3 regions of the Nitrogeniibacter aestuarii genome follow, and region 3 is predicted to be linked to each of the others. Evidence: riboswitches for the same ligand, from Rfam matches in the RefSeq annotation. Region 3 holds a riboswitch; each other region holds the start of a gene.
What was found. A riboswitch is a leader RNA that binds a small molecule or an ion and turns the genes downstream of it on or off. The one in region 3 is predicted to bind cobalamin.
Positions count from the first base shown of each region.

Region 1: another riboswitch for cobalamin. It lies ahead of J0W34_RS03450 (TonB-dependent receptor); the one in region 3 lies ahead of bluB (5,6-dimethylbenzimidazole synthase).
Region 2: another riboswitch for cobalamin. It lies ahead of J0W34_RS08260 (energy-coupling factor ABC transporter permease); the one in region 3 lies ahead of bluB (5,6-dimethylbenzimidazole synthase).

Region 1 is NZ_CP071321.1:724,572-730,861, forward strand. Features, by position in the region: gene J0W34_RS03435 (adenosylcobinamide-GDP ribazoletransferase) at 1-728, opposite strand, end outside; gene cobT (nicotinate-nucleotide--dimethylbenzimidazole phosphoribosyltransferase) at 738-1,772, opposite strand; gene cobU (bifunctional adenosylcobinamide kinase/adenosylcobinamide-phosphate guanylyltransferase) at 1,825-2,382, opposite strand; cobalamin riboswitch at 2,442-2,672, shown strand; gene J0W34_RS03450 (TonB-dependent receptor) at 2,790-4,736, shown strand; gene J0W34_RS03455 (FecCD family ABC transporter permease) at 4,799-5,743, shown strand; gene J0W34_RS03460 (ABC transporter ATP-binding protein) at 5,740-6,290, shown strand, end outside.
Region 2 is NZ_CP071321.1:1,773,686-1,779,975, forward strand. Features, by position in the region: gene J0W34_RS08245 (precorrin-8X methylmutase) at 1-213, opposite strand, end outside; gene J0W34_RS08250 (sirohydrochlorin chelatase) at 217-1,107, opposite strand; gene cobM (precorrin-4 C(11)-methyltransferase) at 1,104-1,898, opposite strand; gene J0W34_RS08260 (energy-coupling factor ABC transporter permease) at 1,895-2,524, opposite strand; cobalamin riboswitch at 2,839-3,039, opposite strand; gene J0W34_RS08265 (hypothetical protein) at 3,088-3,300, opposite strand; gene J0W34_RS08270 (DUF3592 domain-containing protein) at 3,316-3,777, opposite strand; gene J0W34_RS08275 (MauE/DoxX family redox-associated membrane protein) at 4,182-4,931, shown strand; gene J0W34_RS08280 (PEP-CTERM sorting domain-containing protein) at 5,025-5,618, opposite strand; gene urtE (urea ABC transporter ATP-binding subunit UrtE) at 5,752-6,290, opposite strand, start outside.
Region 3 is NZ_CP071321.1:1,376,018-1,382,307, forward strand. Features, by position in the region: gene J0W34_RS06315 (DUF3422 family protein) at 1-440, opposite strand, end outside; gene J0W34_RS06320 (gamma-glutamylcyclotransferase family protein) at 515-925, opposite strand; gene fba (class II fructose-bisphosphate aldolase) at 989-2,053, opposite strand; gene bluB (5,6-dimethylbenzimidazole synthase) at 2,164-2,907, opposite strand; cobalamin riboswitch at 2,950-3,136, opposite strand; gene pyk (pyruvate kinase) at 3,182-4,627, opposite strand; gene J0W34_RS06340 (diguanylate cyclase domain-containing protein) at 4,711-5,907, opposite strand; gene J0W34_RS06345 (phosphoglycerate kinase) at 6,082-6,290, opposite strand, start outside.

The sequences.
Region 1 (6,290 bases), 650 kb from region 3:
AGTTCGGTGCCTTGCTGTGCCGCGCCCAGGCAGTCGCCCGTATAGCCGCCGAGGCGACGCGCGAACATGCGTGCCGCCCACCAGGTCACGATCAGTACCGCGACGGCAACACCCAGCGCCTCGACCCAGCCGAGCAGCAGCATGGGGGCCAGGCCACCGAGCGCGGCGATCGCCAGCTCCATGCTCGAAAGCTGACGGGCCAGGGGCTTGGACTTGCTGGTGGCGTCTTCACGCACATAGGGCAGGGTGTGGATCAGGCTGGTGGAGGCGAAGCGCGACAGCGCATGGGCCGCGATCATGGCCACGATGGCCTCTTGCGCACCGTGCGCGGCGATCTCCACCAGCGCCGCGGCCTTGGCGAGCAGCATGAGCACGATGCCCACCGTGCCGTAGCTGCCGATGCGCGAGTCTTTCATGATCTCGAGGACCTGCGTCTTTTCCCAGCCGCCGCCCAGACCGTCGCAGGTGTCGGCGAAGCCGTCTTCGTGAAAGGCGCCGGTCAAGCGTACGGTGGCCGCCATGGAGAGGATGACGGACAGGCTGGACGGCAACCACTGGCGTGCGAACCAGAACACGGCGGCGGCCACCAGGCCGACGATGATGCCGACCAGTGGGAAATAGCGCGCTGAATGGTTCAGGCGCTCGCTGGAAAACGGCACCCAGCCAGGCACGGGAATGCGTGTGAAGAAACCCAGGGCCGTGAAGAAGAGTTCCAGCTGGTAGCGCACCTGGCGGGCTCAGCCTTTGTCGCTGACGCCAGCGGAATCGAAGCTCGCCATGTCGGCCAGAAAGCCGACGGCGGCCTGCAGCAGCGGGAAGGCCAGTGCGGCGCCGGTGCCTTCCCCCAGGCGCAGCCCCAGATCGAGCAGGGGCACCGCGTTGAGGTGCATGAGCTGGAATTCATGGCCGGGCTCGCCCGAGCGATGGGCAAAGACGCAATAGTCGGTGATGTGCGGAATCAGCGCATGGGCCACCAGCAGCGCGGCCGTGACGATAAAGCCGTCGATGAGAATCACCATGCGCTTTTCGGCCGCGCCCATGATGGCACCGGTCATCATCGCGATTTCGAAGCCACCGTACTCGGCGAGTGCGTCGAGCGGATTTGACGGGCGTCCGCCACGGCGGACCGCCTGAGCGAGCAGCGCGTTCTTGAGGTCCAGCCCGGCGTCGTCCAGACCCGTGCCACGGCCGATGACCAGCGGCAGTTCGATATCGACGATGCAGTGGGTGATCAGCGAGGCCGAAGCGGTGTTGCCGATGCCCATTTCCCCGAAGCCGATCGCGTTGCAGCCGGCCTTGGCCAGGGTGTGTGCCAGCTGTCGGCCGTAGGCCATGGCCTTGTCGCGATCGGTGCCGCTCATGGCCGGCGCCTCGAGGTAATTGGCCGTGCCTGCCCCGATCTTGGCGTTGATCAGCCCCTCGCGCTTGCCGAACTCGTGCGCCACACCCGCATCGACCACCCGCAGTGCCACGCCGGCCTGTCGCGCGAAGACGTTGATGGCGGCGCCACCTGCGAGAAAGTTTTCGACCATCTGCCAGGTGACATCCTGAGGATAGGCCGAGATGCCCGCTTTGGCGGCACCGTGATCACCCGCGAACACCACCACGTGAGGGCGCGAGAGGCTGGGCGAATCGGTCTGCTGAATGCGCCCCAGCTGAGCGGCCAGGGTTTCGATCCGGCCCAGTGAGCCCAGCGGCTTGGTCTTGGTGTCGATCTTGTGCTGGAGACTGGCAACCTGAGTGTCGTCCAGCGGGGTGATGGCGATGTTCATCACGGAGTATCCGGGGCGCGTGAATGGCGCCGATGGTAGCACGCCAGCGGGGTCAGGCCGCGCTGCCCTTGAGGGTGAGTGGCAGGCCTGCGGCGACGAAGGTGACGCGATCGCAAGCCGCGGCCACCGTCTGGTTGAGCCGGCCGGCCTCGTCGCGGAACAGGCGGCCGAGTGCGCTCTCGGGTACCAGGCCGAGACCCACCTCGTTGGCCACGAGAATGATGTCACCGGGCAGTGCGGGCAGTGTGTCGATGAGTGCATCCAGTTCGCGCTGCCAGCCGGGTTCATGGTCGGCCGGATGGGGTGCCGAGAGTGACACCGGGTCCCGGGTGAGCAGGTTGGACAGCCAGAGCGTCAGGCAGTCGACGATGACGCAGCCGTCCGGCTTTGCGGCCTCGATCAGTGCGCCGGCGAGGTCGATGGGGGCTTCGATGACGTGCCAGTGCACCGGGCGATCGGCCCGGTGGCGCGCAATGCGTGCCGCCATTTCGTCGTCGCCGGCCTCGGCGGTGGCAATGACCGTGACGCAACCACCGTGGGCAATGGCTCGCTGTTCGGCCAGGCGGCTCTTGCCCGAGCGGGCGCCGCCCAGAATCAGTTCGGTTGTCATGGATCCTGCAGTGCAAAAAGAAGAAAAACTCATGTATTATCGCGGACTTGCCCGGAATTCGGGCAATTGTTGTTTCAGGTGCCTGTCGGGTGATCCACACCCAAGGGATAATCGGGAAACAGGTGAGCGCCGCCCTTATGTGGCACGCAATGCCTGTGCTGCCCCCGCAACGGTAAGTGGCATCAAGGTGCATCCCACCGCCACTGGGTCCAAGGACCCGGGAAGGCGATGCACTGAGCGACCAGTTCGCAGCCACGAGCCCGGATACCGGCCTGGAGCCTCATGACGGAAGTGCCGCGGGGTGCGGCTGAAGCATGTCCATTTCCTTGACATGAATCGCTCCCCTCGCGCTTTCACCACTGCGACGCATGTCCGGCGGGGACGCCGTGCATGTCAGGGAGAGTCTCTTGAATATCCGTTTTGTTGTGGCCGCAGTCGCGGCTGTTCCCATTGTGCTACCGGCTTCTGTTTTCGCTGACTCTAGCGGAAAGCCAATGGTGATTACCGCCTCTCGGATTGCCACCGAGGATGCCGATGCCACTTTCGCGACCGAGGTTCACTCGCGAGAGGATATTGAGCGCTCTGGCGCGTCGAGTCTGTTTGATTATCTGGCACGCAACACCTCAGTCCAGGTTCGGCCGAGATACGGGAATTCCATGGCGCCTGCTATCGACGTGCGAGGGTACGGGCTCGGGGACGGCTATCAGAATGTCGTCATCTCGATTGACGGTCGGCGCATGAACAATATCGACATGACCCCTCAGCTGGTGGGTAGCATTCCGCTCTCCGATATTGAGCGAATTGAGATTACGAAGGGTTCCGGCTCTGTGATTTATGGCGACGGAGCGATGGCGGGGTCGATTCAGATCATCACCAAACCCCGAAGCGGGGCGAGTGTGTCGGGGTATTTGGGTAGTGATGATTCCCGCGGTGCATCTGTCTCAGTGGGGGCAGTTCACAAGCGATTGAGTGTTTCTGCCGCGCTCGACCACGCCACAACAGATGGCGCGAAGGATCCCGATTCTTCTGGGCATACAAACGAATCCGAAAGCAATACTTGGCGTGCGGCGTTATCTGGCAAACCTCTTGACGGACTCGAACTGGAGGCCAAGGCATCTCACACGTATTTTGATACGCGCTACGTGGGCAAACTGACGAATGCGGAGTTTCGTCGCGATCCGGCTCAGGACACCGGAAGCGATTACACTTGGCAGCAGGTGAGTGAAGATGTTTGGGGGCTGGGCGCTGAATTCGAGCTAGCAGACGGGGTAAAGCTGCGATATAGCCATAGCGAGTTGGAACGTGATTCCGTGTTCGTCAATTCGGGCTACGCCACCCAAGTCGATTCAACGTACGACGAAATTAGTGCGCACGGTGCATTTGGTCCGCTGGAACTTGTTGTGGGCTGGCAGTCGAATGACTCAGAGCGTATGACTTTAAGCAACCGCGCGCGAACGGCAAAGAAAAACGATGCGGCGTATATCCAGGCAAATGCAACCCTTGGAGCTCTGACGCTGTCGGCAGGTGGGCGTCGGGAAGTCGTCTCTTATTCGCACAAACCGCTCGGCGCAGTGGGAATTTCAGATGACCACAAACTGTACGCTTGGGATATCGGCGCCAACGTCGGCATCACGGACGCGTGGACCGTATTTGCCAACTACAACAGTGCGTATCAGGCGCCGGACGTGGACCGATTCTTCAGAACGAACTTTTCGACGGGAGTCGCCAATTTCAACGGGTTCATCGAGCCGGCTGAAGTCAAGACGTTTAACCTTGGAACGCATTGGACTGGAGCAGGACACCGTATCAAGGCTAATGTATTTCACGCACGCTTAAAAAACGAGATCTACTACGATCAAGGTAATTTCACAAATACCAATCTTGATCGGTCGCATAAGTATGGATTTGAGTTTCAGGACCATTGGCAACTGACCCAGACTGTCGCAGGTGTACTGAATTACACGTGGGTGCGCGCCAAGATCGACAGAGAAGATGGTGGTAATGGCGCCTACGACGGCAAAGATCTCCCCGGCGTTCCAACTCATGGTCTGCTGATTGGCGGAGATTGGCAGTTTTCTGAGCGTTCCAACATCCGGCTTACGCATACTTGGCGTAGCCAGACATGGGCCATTGGTGACTTCGAAAACAACAATAATCAGAAGCAAGGTGCCTACAATTCAACGGATGTTCTTTACCGATACGAAGTCAAGGCGCTAGGTGCAAAACGTTTGATGGCTACGTTGGGTGTGAACAATCTTTTCGAGGCCCGCAACGGCATCTGGACTCGCGATGATTCCATTTACCCGACGGACTTCAAGCGCACGTGGCGCATTGGTGTCCAGGCAGATTTCTGAGACGTGGCAGCCTGATCGGGGAAGAAGTGGTGTTCAGAAAGTCGATCCCTCGGTTGATGCTGATGATGGTGTTCGTCAGTGCGGCCGCCTTGGTGGCGGCTCTCATGGCTGGATCGGTCGATATTTCGTTTAAAAGTGTTGTTGCATTTGTTGCTGGAAAGGCATCGGGTCTGGATGCAGCGGTGCTGGGCGAGCTTCGCCTGCCCCGGGCGCTTGCGGCCTTTGCCAGCGGCGGCCTCCTGGCGCTCGCGGGTGCCCTCATGCAGCTGCTTCTGCGCAATCCACTCGCGGACCCCTACGTTCTCGGTGTTTCCGGCGGTGCCGCTGTGGGGGCATTGAGTGCCATCTTCCTGGGCTGGGCGAGCTGGATCGTCGATACGGCCGCCTTTGCGGGGGCTCTCTCGGCCATGCTGCTGGTTTTCGGTCTGGCGCGCGGTGACGGTTCCTGGACCCAGAGCCGTTTGCTGCTCACCGGCGTCATCGTGGCAGCCGGTTGCGGCGCGGTGGTGGTGTTCATGCTGGTCATGACCACCGACACCCGCGTGCAGTCCATGCTGTTCTGGCTCACCGGGGACGTCTCCGGCGCAAGCCGGCCCTGGCCGGCCCTGGTGATTCTCGCTGCGGGTTTGCTGGTGGTATTGCCGTTTGCGCGCGACCTGAACGTGCTGGCCCGGGGCGAACTGAGTGCCCGCGCGCTGGGAGTGAGCACGCGGGGATTGCGCGCCGGCATCTATGTGCTCGCCTCGTTGCTGACCGCAGTAGCGGTCACACTGGTGGGGCTGGTGGGCTTTGTCGGGCTCATCGTGCCGCACCTGGTGCGCCTGGCCATCGGCAACGATCAGCGCATGCTCTTGCCGGTGGCGGTGTTTGCGGGCGGCACGCTCATGACCCTGGCCGACACCGCCGCGCGCACGATGGTGGCGCCCACCCAGTTGCCGGTGGGGGTGCTGACCGCGATGATCGGGGTGCCGGTCTTTCTCTTCCTGTTGATTCGCCATCCCCGATGACCGGGTCGCCGATCCTTCTCGAGGCGGATGGCCTGGCCGTGCAGATTGCCGACCGGTGGATCTGTTGCGACCTCTCCATGCAAATGCGGGCGGGCGAACGGTTGGTGTTGTTGGGCCCCAATGGCGCGGGCAAGACCACCTTGCTGCACACCCTGGCCGGCTTGCGTGCGGCACAACAAGGCAGCGTGCGGCTCATGGGCGAGTGCCTGGGTGACTGGAAGCCGCGCGCCCTGGCCCGTGCGCGTGGTGTGTTACCGCAACGACAGCCGGACTGGTTTTCGGCGTCGGTCCTCGAGACGGCGCTGGTGGGCCGCCATCCGCACCTCGGTCGCTGGGCCTGGGAAGGCCCCGAAGATGTGCGAATCGCGACCGCGGCGCTCAAGCAGATGGGCCTGTCGCACATGCATGAGCGCAGCACGCTCAACCTTTCCGGCGGCGAGCGACAACGTCTCGCCATCGCCAGTCTGCTGGCCCAGGCGCCGGCACTGTATCTGCTCGATGAGCCACTTTCGCATCTCGATCTTCACTATCAGATGCGTGTGCTCGA
Region 2 (6,290 bases), 400 kb from region 3:
GGCCCGCAGGGCCGCGTCGATCGCGTCCGGATGAAAGCGGGTGAGGCCGTTGAACTCGAAATCCGCGTTGGCGTGGATCATGCGGCGCACGACCGGCCATTGCTCGGGGGGGTAGGCATGGGGGCCGACCTCGGCATCGATGATGGCGAAGGAGTCGTGCTCGATGGCCCGACCGGCAGCCGTGAGCTGTTCGGTGACGATGTTGGTCTGCATGATTCAGGCGTGATTGACGTGGGCGTGCACGTGCATGTGTCCGTGGCTCGCGGGGAGGTGTGTATGGCTGTGATCGTGCAGGTGCTCGGCCTCGGCCGCGCGGCGGTACTTGCAGCCATCGCATTCGAGCAAGCCCTGGTCACCGCCCAGGTCACGCACGCGCTGATCGACCAGTGCGAAGATGCCCTCGTCGAACCCGAAGTGGGTGCCAAGGGCAATGCTCAGTTGCGGGTACTGGTGGCGAAGCCGCGCCACCTGGGCCTGGATGCGGTCCATCAGCACGCCGGTGAACAGGTACACCGGCAGCACGCACACCTGGGTCATGCCCAGCCGTACCTGACGCTGCACCACGGTTTCGAGCCGTGGCCAGGTGATGCTGGTGAAGGCCAGATCCACGAGTTCATGGTCGCTGTCCTCGAACATCCAGCGTGCCATCTTGGCCAGCTCCCCATTGGCCCCCGCGTCTGACGAGCCCCGACCGAGCAGGACCACGCCGGTGGTTTTGGGATCGGGATGATCGAGTTGTGCCATCTGGGCGGCCAGTTGGGCCTTGAGCACCGAGAGCACCGCCGGGCCCATGCCCAGATGCCGGGCGCACTCGAAGCGCACATGGGGGTGTCGCTTGCGCGCACGCGCGATGGCCGCGGGCAGCTCCATCTTCACGTGGCCGGCGGCATTGAGGATGAACGGCAGAACGATCACGCGCTGGACGCTGTCGGCCGCCCGGTCGAGCCCGTCATCGAGCAGGATATCGGCGTGCTCGATGAAGCAGATGACAATGCGCCAGTGCGGCTGGCGGGCACGCCATTGTTCGGCAAAGTGTTCGATCTGCGCATTGCCGGCGGGATTGCGCGACCCATGGCCCACGAGCAGGATGGTGGTGTCGTTGTTCATTGTTGAATCTCCCTCGTCCGCGCGCGGCGGAAACGATGGCTGAAATCGGGGTCGTAGAGCTTGCTGCGGGCGATGTCGGGCCAGTGCCGCGCCCCCAGCGCCGGGCTGGCAATGACCATGGCCTGATGGTCGATCCCCTCGGCGCGGCAGCGCTCGGCGATGTCGGCAAGGGTCCCGCGCACCACCGTCTCGCGGCCCGGCCAGCTGGCCTTGTGCACGACCACCATCGGTGCCTCTTCGGCCCAGCCGGCAGTGCGCAGATCGCGCTGGATCTGATCGAGCAGGGTGATGGACAGGAAGAGGCACAGCGTACAGTGATGGGCCGCCAGTTCGGCCAGGGATTCGCCCTCAGGCATGGGCGTGCGCCCGGCCACCCGGGTGAGAATCACCGTTTGCGTCACTTCGGGCAGGGTCAGCGTTTCACCGGCGGCGGCGGCCGAGGCCATCGCCGAGGAGACGCCGGGTACCACTGCCCAGGGAACGCCGGCCGCATCGAGCGGGCGGCTTATCTCGGTGAGAGCCCCGTACAGACCGGGGTCGCCGGTCTGCAGACGAACCACCGTTTCATGGCACGAGGCCGCGTCGATAAGCCAGGTGCAGATGGCGTCCAGCGTCATCCCTTTGGAATCGCGAATCTCGCAGCCATCGGGCGTCCAGCGGGTCGCCGCCCGGTCAACGAGCGAGCCGGCATAGAGTACTGCGCCAGCGCGCTCGAGCAACGAGCGTCCGCGCACGGTGATCAACTCGGGGTCGCCCGGCCCGGCCCCCACAAACCAGACCGTCCCGCTCATGAGCGCCGGGCCACGTCGAAGCACATGCGCACTGCCGGATGATCGGCATGGCGGCGCAGCAGATTGACGGTGATGTAGGTGACCAGCGGTTCGATGGCGACAATGGCGAGGTACGAGGCGGTGAAGCTCGCCCATGCGCCCAGCGGGACAGCCACCTCGGCCATGGACAGCCAGAAGCCGACCATCAGGGTGACCCCGGCGTAGTAGGTAGCGTCGAGCTTGAGGATGGTGCGCACGTCGAGGCGGGCGAGGGCGCTGCCGAAGAGGCGATGGACGACCATCAGCGGCACGACGAGCGACAAGGTGTTGACCCCCAGATGCACCAGATCCGCGGGTTCGAAGAGCAGGCCCTGGGCCAGCAGGCCGAACCCGAAGCCCAGTGCAGTGGGTGCAAACCCCAGCGTGAGATAGATGGGTATGGCGCCGACGAAATGCAGCTCCGACGCGCCCACGGGTAAATGAAAGGCCTGCATGAAGAGGGTGAAGAAGCAGGTTGCCAGCAGGGTGCGTAGCAGCAGCGCAGGGCGCAGCAAGGCGTTGCGCAGGGGAAGGGCGAGAACGCCGGCGGCCACGACGGATGCAACGACGGTTTTGGTGTGGGCGAGCATGCCCGGTTCGATGTGCATGATGAGTCCTTGAGTGGATGAAACGACGCGGACCGGGCGCGTTCAGCGACCGGTCCGTGGGGAAAGGCAGGGGCGTGCGCACGCCGCGACGGGCCTGATCGCAGGAGGCGATGGGCGACGACGATGTGAGGCGTTCGTGAGAACGAGGGAAAAGCGTTGCAGGTCGCGAAAGGCGACCGGGCGGATTGACGGCATGGCGTACTCCGCGTGCTCACCCGCACGCACAGTTCAAAATCACGACATGCTTATGGAATACGGGCGGGCGGAAGCCGGAAAGGAGTGCCGGTCGCCTGCTCGCATTGCCCGCCGCAATGTCGCACCGATGCTGTCAGGCCGGTCTCCGGACTTGCGAGTGGAGCAGATGCTCGGGCTTCGCGCCTTCCCATGCCATGGGCACAGTGGCTTATCGCGAAGCTTTCACTCGCTTACCGTTGCGGGGGCAGTGTCGGACTTTCACCGACTTCCCGTTTCACTCGGCAGAACTTATGCCAAGCACCTGAAAGCGAGGCGCCATTATGCCAGTTGGCTGGAGAATGGCAAGCGGTGTCTTGTGTGCAACGCGTTCAGGCCATGCTCGGCAGGAAGGAGATATCCATGTGATGTTTGCGCGGGTCGTCGCGGTTGACAAGCACCGTGACCGTCTCGTGACCGGCCAGATATTCGCTGGGATCGAACCACAGGTTCTCGCTCAGGAAAATGTGAATCCGCTGGGTGGCGGGGTCTTTCCACTGGGCGCTGATCCTGAACGGATGACGGCCGTTAGCCTCCAGCGCCATGTTGCGTTCGACTTGCTAGAAACGTGCCTTCACCGCGACCCCGTGCTTTTCCAGCCACGCCTTGCGATTGTTCCGGAGCAGGCCGTAAACGATCATGCCGCCGCCGATGAGGAAGAATACAGCACCGAGAATGCCGGTGATGAGTGCGCCTCCCCACAGGGTCATGAATCCGCTGATTCGCGCATCTACCGGGCGATCCGCCGGGTAGATGACGTCGACCTCCTCGCCGACCTCGTAGGCAGGCGGGTTGGCACTGGTGCTGGAGGTGAACTCGACCACGCGCTCCTCGGGTGTTTCGAATCTCACCCGTGGGGCATAGGTGCCTTCGCCCGACCGCAGCAGATCGATCACCGTGCCGGTGCCGTGTTCGCCCTCACTGACAAAGATGCGCGTGTCCTGATACAGGTACGCGCTGAGCGCCAGCACCAGAGCGCCGACCAGAGTGAATACGAATTTGACGATCTTGATGACTTGCATCTTTCCGGCTCCGTGAAGGGTGGCTGTAACAGGGGTCGAATTATGCCATTGTCCTTATATGTTGCTGCGATGGCGACACGCCTGGTCACAATCGGCGGCGAGACGCGACGCGGGCGATGCATTGATTTGTGCCGCGCCCTGGCAGACGGAAGCTCATCCGCCAACCTGCTCGGGATCGGACGAAGCCGCACTTTCTCAGGGGCGTCCGGGCGCATATAGAGGGCGCCATGCTCGTGCCCACCCCGAATCGACCGAGCATTCCGACAACCTCTGACGGGCTTTTCCTACAGCCAGGCAGGGCGCCTCTTGTCATCATGTTTGTGAACCAATCAAGTAATGCGGCGCCACCAGTGGCTCACGGCAAGACGGGCCCGCGCGGCATCGCATGCATGAAGGAGGCTTTCATGACCACCGCTGTCCTCTATCGAATGGCGACCGACGAGCACCTGTGCCCGTTCGGCCTCAAATCCAAGGCCTTGCTTGAACGCGAAGGCTTCGAGGTTGAAGACCACCTGCTGACATCTCGCGACGAGACCGAGGCCTTCAAGGCGGAGCACGATGTCAAGACGACACCTCAGACCTTCATCCGCGGCGAGCGGGTGGGTGGATACGACGCTCTTCGAGAGCGCTTCGGCCTGACCACGAAACGTGATGACGGTACGACTTACACCCCGGTCATCGCCGTGTTTGCCACTGCCGCCCTGGGCGCCATGGCCTTGCAGTTCGGGCATGCAAGCGGCTTTTTCCCGATCATGTGGATCGTGCAGTTCGTGGCCTTGTCGATGCTGATTCTGTCAGTGCTGAAACTGCGCGATCTGGAGTCGTTTTCCAACCAGTTTCTCGGCTACGACCAGTTGGCGCGCCGCTGGGTGCCATACGCCTATGTCTACCCATTTGCGGAGGCCGCAGTGGCGATCGGCATGCTGGCTTGGCCGACCATGGGCGTGTTGATGGTCCCGGTCGCTCTGACCGCCATCTTCATCGGGGGCGAGGGGGCGTACTCGGTCTACCGGGCGGTGTACATCGAGAAGCGGGAACTCAAGTGCGCCTGCGTGGGTGGCGACAGCAACGTGCCGCTCGGCGCCGTGTCCCTGAGCGAAAACCTGGCGATGCTGGGAATGGGTCTGTGGATGCTGTTCGGTGGGCTCATTTGAATACGGATGGCCAACGCAGAAAAAAGCGCCCACTCGGGCGCTTTTTTTACGTGATGCCGATGCTCAGACGCGCCGACGCGCGCAAGGCCCGCGCTATTGCTTTGGGTATTGTTTCTTTCTGGCCACGGCGCCGAGCAGCCCGAGGCCGGTGAGCATCATTGCAACGCTGCTGGCTTCGGGGACCGCCGAGACACCAGTCACGGCGATCTCGCCAATACCGTACTGACCATCGCCGCCCGAAGCGGTCAATCTGAGTTCGCGATAGGCCGGCGCATTGAAGAGTGGGAAGGTGTAGCCCGACACCATGCCATCGTTGGCCGCATTACTCGCGGGGAAGCTGGCCAACAGATCCCAGGCTTGACCATCGGCGCTGGCATAGAGGGCATAGTCGTCGTTGCTGTCGTGAAAAAGACCGATGTTGCCGAGCTGGTAAAGGCCGGGGAGCGTGAAGTGGATCTCGGCCGAACTGTCGGTCCACCACGTCTGGCTTTGCCAACTGCTCCCCGGGTCCGGCTTGACGCCATCGGTGATGGCGTCGAGGCCATTGACGGATGAAGGGGCTGTCACGGACTCAAACGTGACGATGTCCTCAGTGATTGGCCAGGGGTCGAAGATGACATTGGTGACGACAACTGCATGCGCGGACAGGCTGAACAGGGAGGTGGCGGCGAGAAGGGCGAGGCGCATCGGAGGCTCCGGCGGAGGGTAAAGCGAGAAGCATATTCATTCGCATGGAATATGCAACAGGGGTGTTCGCGCCTTTGCGCTGGAAGCGCGTTTTTATTTTGTAAGCGACCATCTCCGCCGTGATCCCGAGCACTCACACCGACAGCGCGTCTTTCACCCCATGCGCCTGCATTTCGTCACCACGGCCGCGCATGATGATCTCGCCGCGCTCCATGAGCAGGTAGTGATCCGCCAGCGATTCGGCAAAGTCGTAGTACTGCTCGACCAGCAAAATCGCCATCTCGCCGGTTTCGGCCAGGGTGCGGATGGCGCGCTCGATGTCCTTGATGATCGAGGGCTGGATGCCTTCGGTGGGCTCGTCCAGGATCAGCAGGCGCGGGCCCATGGCCAGGGCGCGGCCGATGGCCAGCTGCTGTTGCTGGCCGCCGGAGAGATCGCCGCCGCGACGGCGCATCATCTTGAGCAGCACCGGGAACATCTCGAAGATGCGATCCGGCAGTTTGGCGGAGGCGGGGCAGGTGGCCAGGCCCATCTGCAGGTTCTCTTCCACGGTCAGGCGCGGGAAGATCTCGCGACCTTGCGGGACGAAACCGATCCCGGCTTTGACCCGGCCGTAGGAGGGCGCCTTGGTGATGTCGTGCGTCTTGCCATCGACCTCGAAGGTGATCGAGC
Region 3 (6,290 bases):
GGGTCCTTGAGCTCGGCGACCCGGGCCTCGGGCGGGTGGGTCTTTGCATCGAGGACGTGCAGGTGCGTGGCGACCAGCACCTGCCCCGGAATCGCCTTGCGCCACGCCGCAGGTACTGTCAGCAGCGCCGTGGTGTCCTCGGATTCGGCGGGGGCCACATCCCGGTAGAAGGTGTAGCTGGAGAACTCGTTGTGGCGCTCCCACTTGAGACGGAAATCGCCAGCGTCGATGATCACGTGCCCCTTGCCGGTGGGGGGCAGTGCAATGCCCAGCTGCTGCGCCAGTTGCTCCAGATGGTGATGTTCCGCATCACTGCTGCCATTGACGTGCACGAACGCCAGATAGCTGATACGTGTGGGGCCGTAGAGCGGTACGGAAGGGCGCGCGTGGACTTCGTCGTTGAGCGCCTGACGGAGCGGATGTTCTTCGAACAGCGACATGGCAAAGGTCAGTCGGGGCGGGGCACCTAATGTAACAGGCTGTCGAGGCGTCGAACAGACGGTGACGACCGGGGTTACAGCGGTGCGGGCGGGTGCCGCTGCAGGAACCGGGCCTTGCCTTCGGCGAGGAAATGCTCGAAATCCCAGTCGCCTGCTGCCAGACGCTCGCGCTGGTCGGGATGAAAGACGTAAACCCAGGCGCTTTCGATGCGACCGTCGCTCAACCTGACCTGAACGCGTTCGCGCAGATACTCGTCACCTTCGAAATGATCAAGCCGAGCCAGACCGTCATGAGGGACATCCAGATACAGCATGCCCGGCACGGATTTGCCTTCGGCCGGCTGGATGCCCGGGTAGTCGGTGCCGATGACCGGATGACGCGTATAGCCGGCCAGTTGAGCGGGCAGGGGGCTGAGCGTCAGGCCGGTGACCGCGGTGAAGATGTCCTCGCACATCAGCGAGCCGTAGGTGAAGCAGTGCGTCATGAGGCACTCCATGAAAAACGGCATCCCGAGAGATGCCGTTGTGATGTCTCATCAGGCGCTGTGTCAGCGCACGACCTGTTTGAGTTCGCCGGCCTTGTAACGGGCGGCGATCTTCTCGAGCGACACCGGCTTGATCTTGCTGGCCATGCCGGCGCAACCAAAGGCTTCGTAGCGGTCGATACACACCCGCTTGGCCGCTTCACGGGCCGGCTTGTTGAATTCGCGCGGGTCGAACTTGGAGGGGTTCTCGGCGAAGAACTTGCGCACGGCGCCGGTCATGGCCAGGCGGATATCCGTGTCGATGTTGATCTTGCGCACGCCGTACTTGATGCCCTGGACGATTTCCTCGACCGGCACGCCGTAGGTTTCCTTCATGTCGCCACCGTATTGGCGGATGATTTCGAGCAGATCCTGGGGCACGCTGGAGGAGCCGTGCATCACCAGGTGGGTGTTGGGGATGCGCTCGTGAATGGCCTTGATGCGCTCGATGGCGAGGATGTCGCCCGTGGGCTTGCGGGTGAACTTGTAGGCGCCGTGGCTGGTGCCGATGGCGATGGCCAGGGCGTCGCAGTCGGTCTGCTTGACGAAGTCGGCGGCCTGATCCGGGTCGGTGAGCAGGGCGCTGTGATCGAGTACGCCTTCGGCACCGATACCGTCTTCTTCGCCAGCCATGCCGGTTTCGAGCGAGCCCAGGCAGCCCAGTTCGGCTTCGACCGTCACGCCAATGCTGTGGGCCATCTCGACAACCTTGCGGCTCACATCGACGTTGTATTCGTAGGAGGATGGTGTCTTGCCGTCTTCCATGAGCGAGCCGTCCATCATCACCGAGGAGAAGCCGGAGCGCATGGCGGCCATGCACACCGCAGGCGACTGGCCGTGGTCCTGGTGCATTACCACCGGAATATTGGGGTAGGACTCGACCGCTGCATCGATCAGATGACGCAGGAAGGCTTCGCCGGCGTATTTGCGCGCACCGGCAGAGGCCTGCATGATCACCGGGCTGTCGGTTTCGGCGGCCGCTTCCATGATGGCCTGAACCTGCTCCAGGTTATTCACGTTGAAGGCGGGCAGGCCATAGCTGTTTTCGGCAGCATGGTCGAGCAGCTGGCGCATGGATACGAGCGGCATGACAGTCTCTCCAGATGATCTGTTGGGTTGTTCGTTGGGGTTGCGGTCGCAGTGCCGCAATGCAATCTTGGGATTTTAACGCGCTTGCATGAAAGTTGTGGTGCGACGCATCACAATGGAGGGCAACCATTTGTTGCCAGCGCCTGCGCAGCCCGCACCTCGGCGCGCAAGGCGTCGTCGCTGTCCTCACCCCCCCACTGGTCGAAGTGGATGAGATCCTCCAGGGGCAGTCGCTGTCGCCAGCCGGCTTTCTCCAGTTCGGGCTGGTCGAGAAAGTGGCTCACATGGCCGATGCACAGATAGGCGACCGGCATGATGCGCTCGGGCAGCTTGAGGATGTCGCGAATGGCGGCCTTGTGAAAGATGCTCACCCAGCCCACCCCCAATCCCTCGGCGCGGGCGGCCAGCCACAGGTTCTGCACGGCACACACGGTGCTGTAGAGGTCCATGGCTTTTTGATGGGTGCGGCCGAGAACGACCGGCCCGGCACGATCACGATCGCAGGTGATGCACAGATTGACCGGCGCCTCGAGAATGCCTTCGAGCCGCAGCGTTTTGTAGGCCTCGCGCTGAGCGCCTTCGAACATATCGGCAGCTTCGTGATTTGCCGTCAGGAAAGCGTCATGCACCTGCTGCTTGATGGCGTCGCGTCTGACCAGCACAAAGCTCCAGGGCTGCATGAAGCCCACCGAGGGCGCAAAATGCGCTGCGGTGAGAATGCGGGCGAGCAGGGCGTCGTCCACCGGGTCGGGGACGAACTGGCTGCGCACGTCGCGACGCGACAGCATGTTGCGATAGATGATGGCGCGTTCGGTCGCATCGAGTGCGGGCGCGCGAGGGCTGGACGCTTGCATGATTCCCCTTGATCAAGCGTGTGGGAAACAGCCGGGCCTTGCTGTTTCAGGTGCCTTCCGGCCGGTCTTCTGACTCGGGTTCATCCACCGGCGACGCCTTCCCTTGCGGTGGCATCGTGGTCGCCGGCGTCCCCCTCACAGCGTTGGGCACGTTGCGGAATCGGGCTCAGCCCTGCACCGCATTCCCGATTCTCCCGCCATGGCGGGCACCGGAAGGTCGATTAACGATTCGGGGCGCAGTCTAGCAAAACTGCAGCCCTCGGGTGGTATGCGTTCAGTCAGCGACGCCCGGTGCCGGGTGGTCGCCCACGCGCACGATCTTGAGCGTGTTGGTGCCGCCGCTCGAGCCGATGGGTTCGCCAATGGTCAGCACGATCAGGTCGCCATACTCCACCGCCCCCTGGTCGAGCAGGATCTGCTCGGCCTCCCAGAGCAGCACGTCGCGATCCTGATGGGTCTGCGACATGAGCAGCGGATAGACCTCCCGGTACAGCGTCATCTGGTTGCGGGCCGCTTTCTCCGGGGTGAGCGCGTAGATGGGCACGCCGGAATTGAGCCGGCTCATCCACAGCGCGGTGGAGCCGGTCTGGGTGAGCGATGCAATGGCCTTGACCTTGAGGTGGTACGCCGTCCAGATGGCCGCCATGGCAATTGACTGGTCGATGCGCGTGAAGGTGCGGGCGAGGAAGTCGCGCTCAAGCGTCACTTCGTTGGATTTCTCAGCCTCGAGGCACACCCGCGACATGGCCTCGATGGTCTCGACCGGGTAGTTGCCGGCGGCGGTTTCGGCGGAGAGCATGACCGCGTCGGTGCCGTCGAGCACGGCGTTGGCGACGTCGGAGACTTCGGCGCGCGTGGGCACCGGGCTGGTGATCATCGATTCCATCATCTGGGTGGCGGTGATGGTCAGCTTGTTCCGGTCGCGTGCGGCGCGCAGCATTTTTTTCTGCAAGGCGGGCACGGCCGCATCGCCGACTTCGACGGCCAGATCGCCACGCGCCACCATGATGCCGTCAGAGGCGTCAAGAATCTCGTCGAGGTTGGCGCAGGCTTCGACGCGCTCGATCTTCGCGATCAGCAGGGCTTTCCCGCCGGCGGCACGCAGTAGCTGACGTGCCATGTACATGTCCGCCGCACTCTTGGGGAACGAGACAGCGACAAAGTCCACACCGATCTTGGCCGCGGTGCGGATGTCGTCCATGTCCTTGGCCGTGAGTGCCGGCGCCGACAGACCACCGCCCTGGCGGTTGATCCCCTTGTTGTTGGACAGCAGACCGCCCACCTTGACCCGGCAATGGATGGCCGAGCCCAGCACCTTTTCGACACGCAGCTTGATGCGCCCGTCGTCGAGCAGCAGGATGTCACCGGGGCCCACATCGTTCGGCAGGTCGGGGTAGTCCAGACCGACGGTCTGGTTGTTGCCTTCCTTGCAACTGGCGTCGAGGACGAAATCTGCGCCTTCCTTGAGGGTGATCTTGCCCTCGGCAAATTTGCCGACGCGGATCTTGGGCCCTTGCAGGTCGGCCAGAATGCCGACCGGGCGACCGGCGCGTGCGCTGGCCTCGCGAATGGCTTCGGCGCGTGCGATGTGGTCTTCGGCCGTGCCGTGGGAAAAATTCATGCGGACCACATCGACGCCGGCATGAACCATCCGTTCAAGGACGGGCAGTTCAGACGAACTCGGGCCGAGGGTGGCAACGATCTTGGTGTGGCGAGCCATCAGGACTCCTCTCGATTTATTGTGATTTCTCTGGCTGCTCGCATTCTAGCGCGATGATGTGTCAGTGATGCGCACGCCGAGCGTCATTGCGACTGAGCGTCCTTGGGTATTGCGGAATTCGTCACCTGCGTGCGCCACAGGTTGCTGCCACTGCGCTTGGCTTCATACATGGCTCGATCTGCTGCGGCAATCAGGGCGTTGATGTCGTAACTGTCGGGCGTGTAATGTGCGACGCCGATGCTCACGCCCAGCGACTTTCCATTCACCGACATGGGGCCGACGCTGCGCACCGCGTCAACAATGCGCTCGCACACGCTGTCGATGGTCGATGCGCCCTGAAGGCCGGGGCACAGCAGAACGAACTCGTCGCCTCCGAGCCGTGCTGTCACATCCGATTGGCGGGCGATGCTCTGAAGGCGATCACCGAAGTTCTTCAGTACATGATCGCCGATCGGGTGGCCGAGGGTGTCATTGATGGGTTTGAAGCCGTCGAGGTCGAGCAGGAACAGGGCGCCGCACTCCGATTCGCGCTGAGCGCGGCTGAGGACCCGTTCCGCGGCTTCGAAAAACCCCTTGCGGTTGGTCAGGCCAGTGAGCGCGTCGTGGCGAGCGAGTTGCTGCCAATGCTCTTTTTCGTTCTCCATCTCTTTGTGGCGGCGGGTCAGGCCGATGACGATGGCGATGAAATTACCCAGTGCGAGCAGGAACGCGAGCGTCTGGATGACGCGAAGCTGCTCGGTCCGTTGGACGGAATCGTGCTCCAGGCGGGAGGTCAGCCGGTTCATCAGCTGGAGGATTTCAACGTTGGTGCTGACCATGTAGGTGGCGGCTGGTGCCCACACAGCGTCCGTCTTCGCGTGATCCACCAATTGCACGGTGAGCGGCTTGAGCAGGCGGCGGGCTTCGGCGATGTACTCGCTGGCGGCGCCGTCGACGGCATGCAATTGCACCGTCTTGCCGTCGCCGCCAAGTGTCTGGCCACCGTGAGCGAAGGCTTCAAGTGTCTGATTGAACAGGGAGTAAGCCGAAATGAACTCTTCGGCGGCGAGGTCGGCATGCTCGGGGGCGCTGGAGTTTGCGGCCAGCAAGAGTGATTTGGTCATGCGCTGGGAGAGCATGCGCTGGCGCCCGGCCATGTTGATGGCCACAGCATCCTCAGCCACCTGATGGGCGATCCACAGGTTGGTGACGAGGACGGAAAGGTCCAGTGCCACGAACAGGAGGATTGCCGCAAGCAGGCGTCGCGGGGAAGCGATCAGAGCACTGACGGGGATGGGCATGAATCTATGTTAGGCGCGATCTACACTGATCGATAATGTCTCAACGGCGCGTCCGCATCATGTTTGAGCGATTTTTGCCCTTGCGGGATGGTCGTGCAGCGCCATCAGGACATCGTATAAAAAAGGGCGGCCTCGGGGCCGCCCTTCATCACGTGTGCGCGAACACAACCGGCTTCAGTCGTTGAAGCGCGCTTCGAGTGCTTCGATGGCCGGCAGGGTCTTGCCTTCGAGAAACTCGAGGAAGGCGCCACCACCCGTGGAGATGTAACCCACGTCGCCAGCGATGTCGAACTTGGCAATCGCGGCCAGCGTGTCACCGCCGCCCGCGATTGAGAAGGCTTCGGAGTGGGCAATGGCCGAGGCCATCATCTTGGTGCCACCGG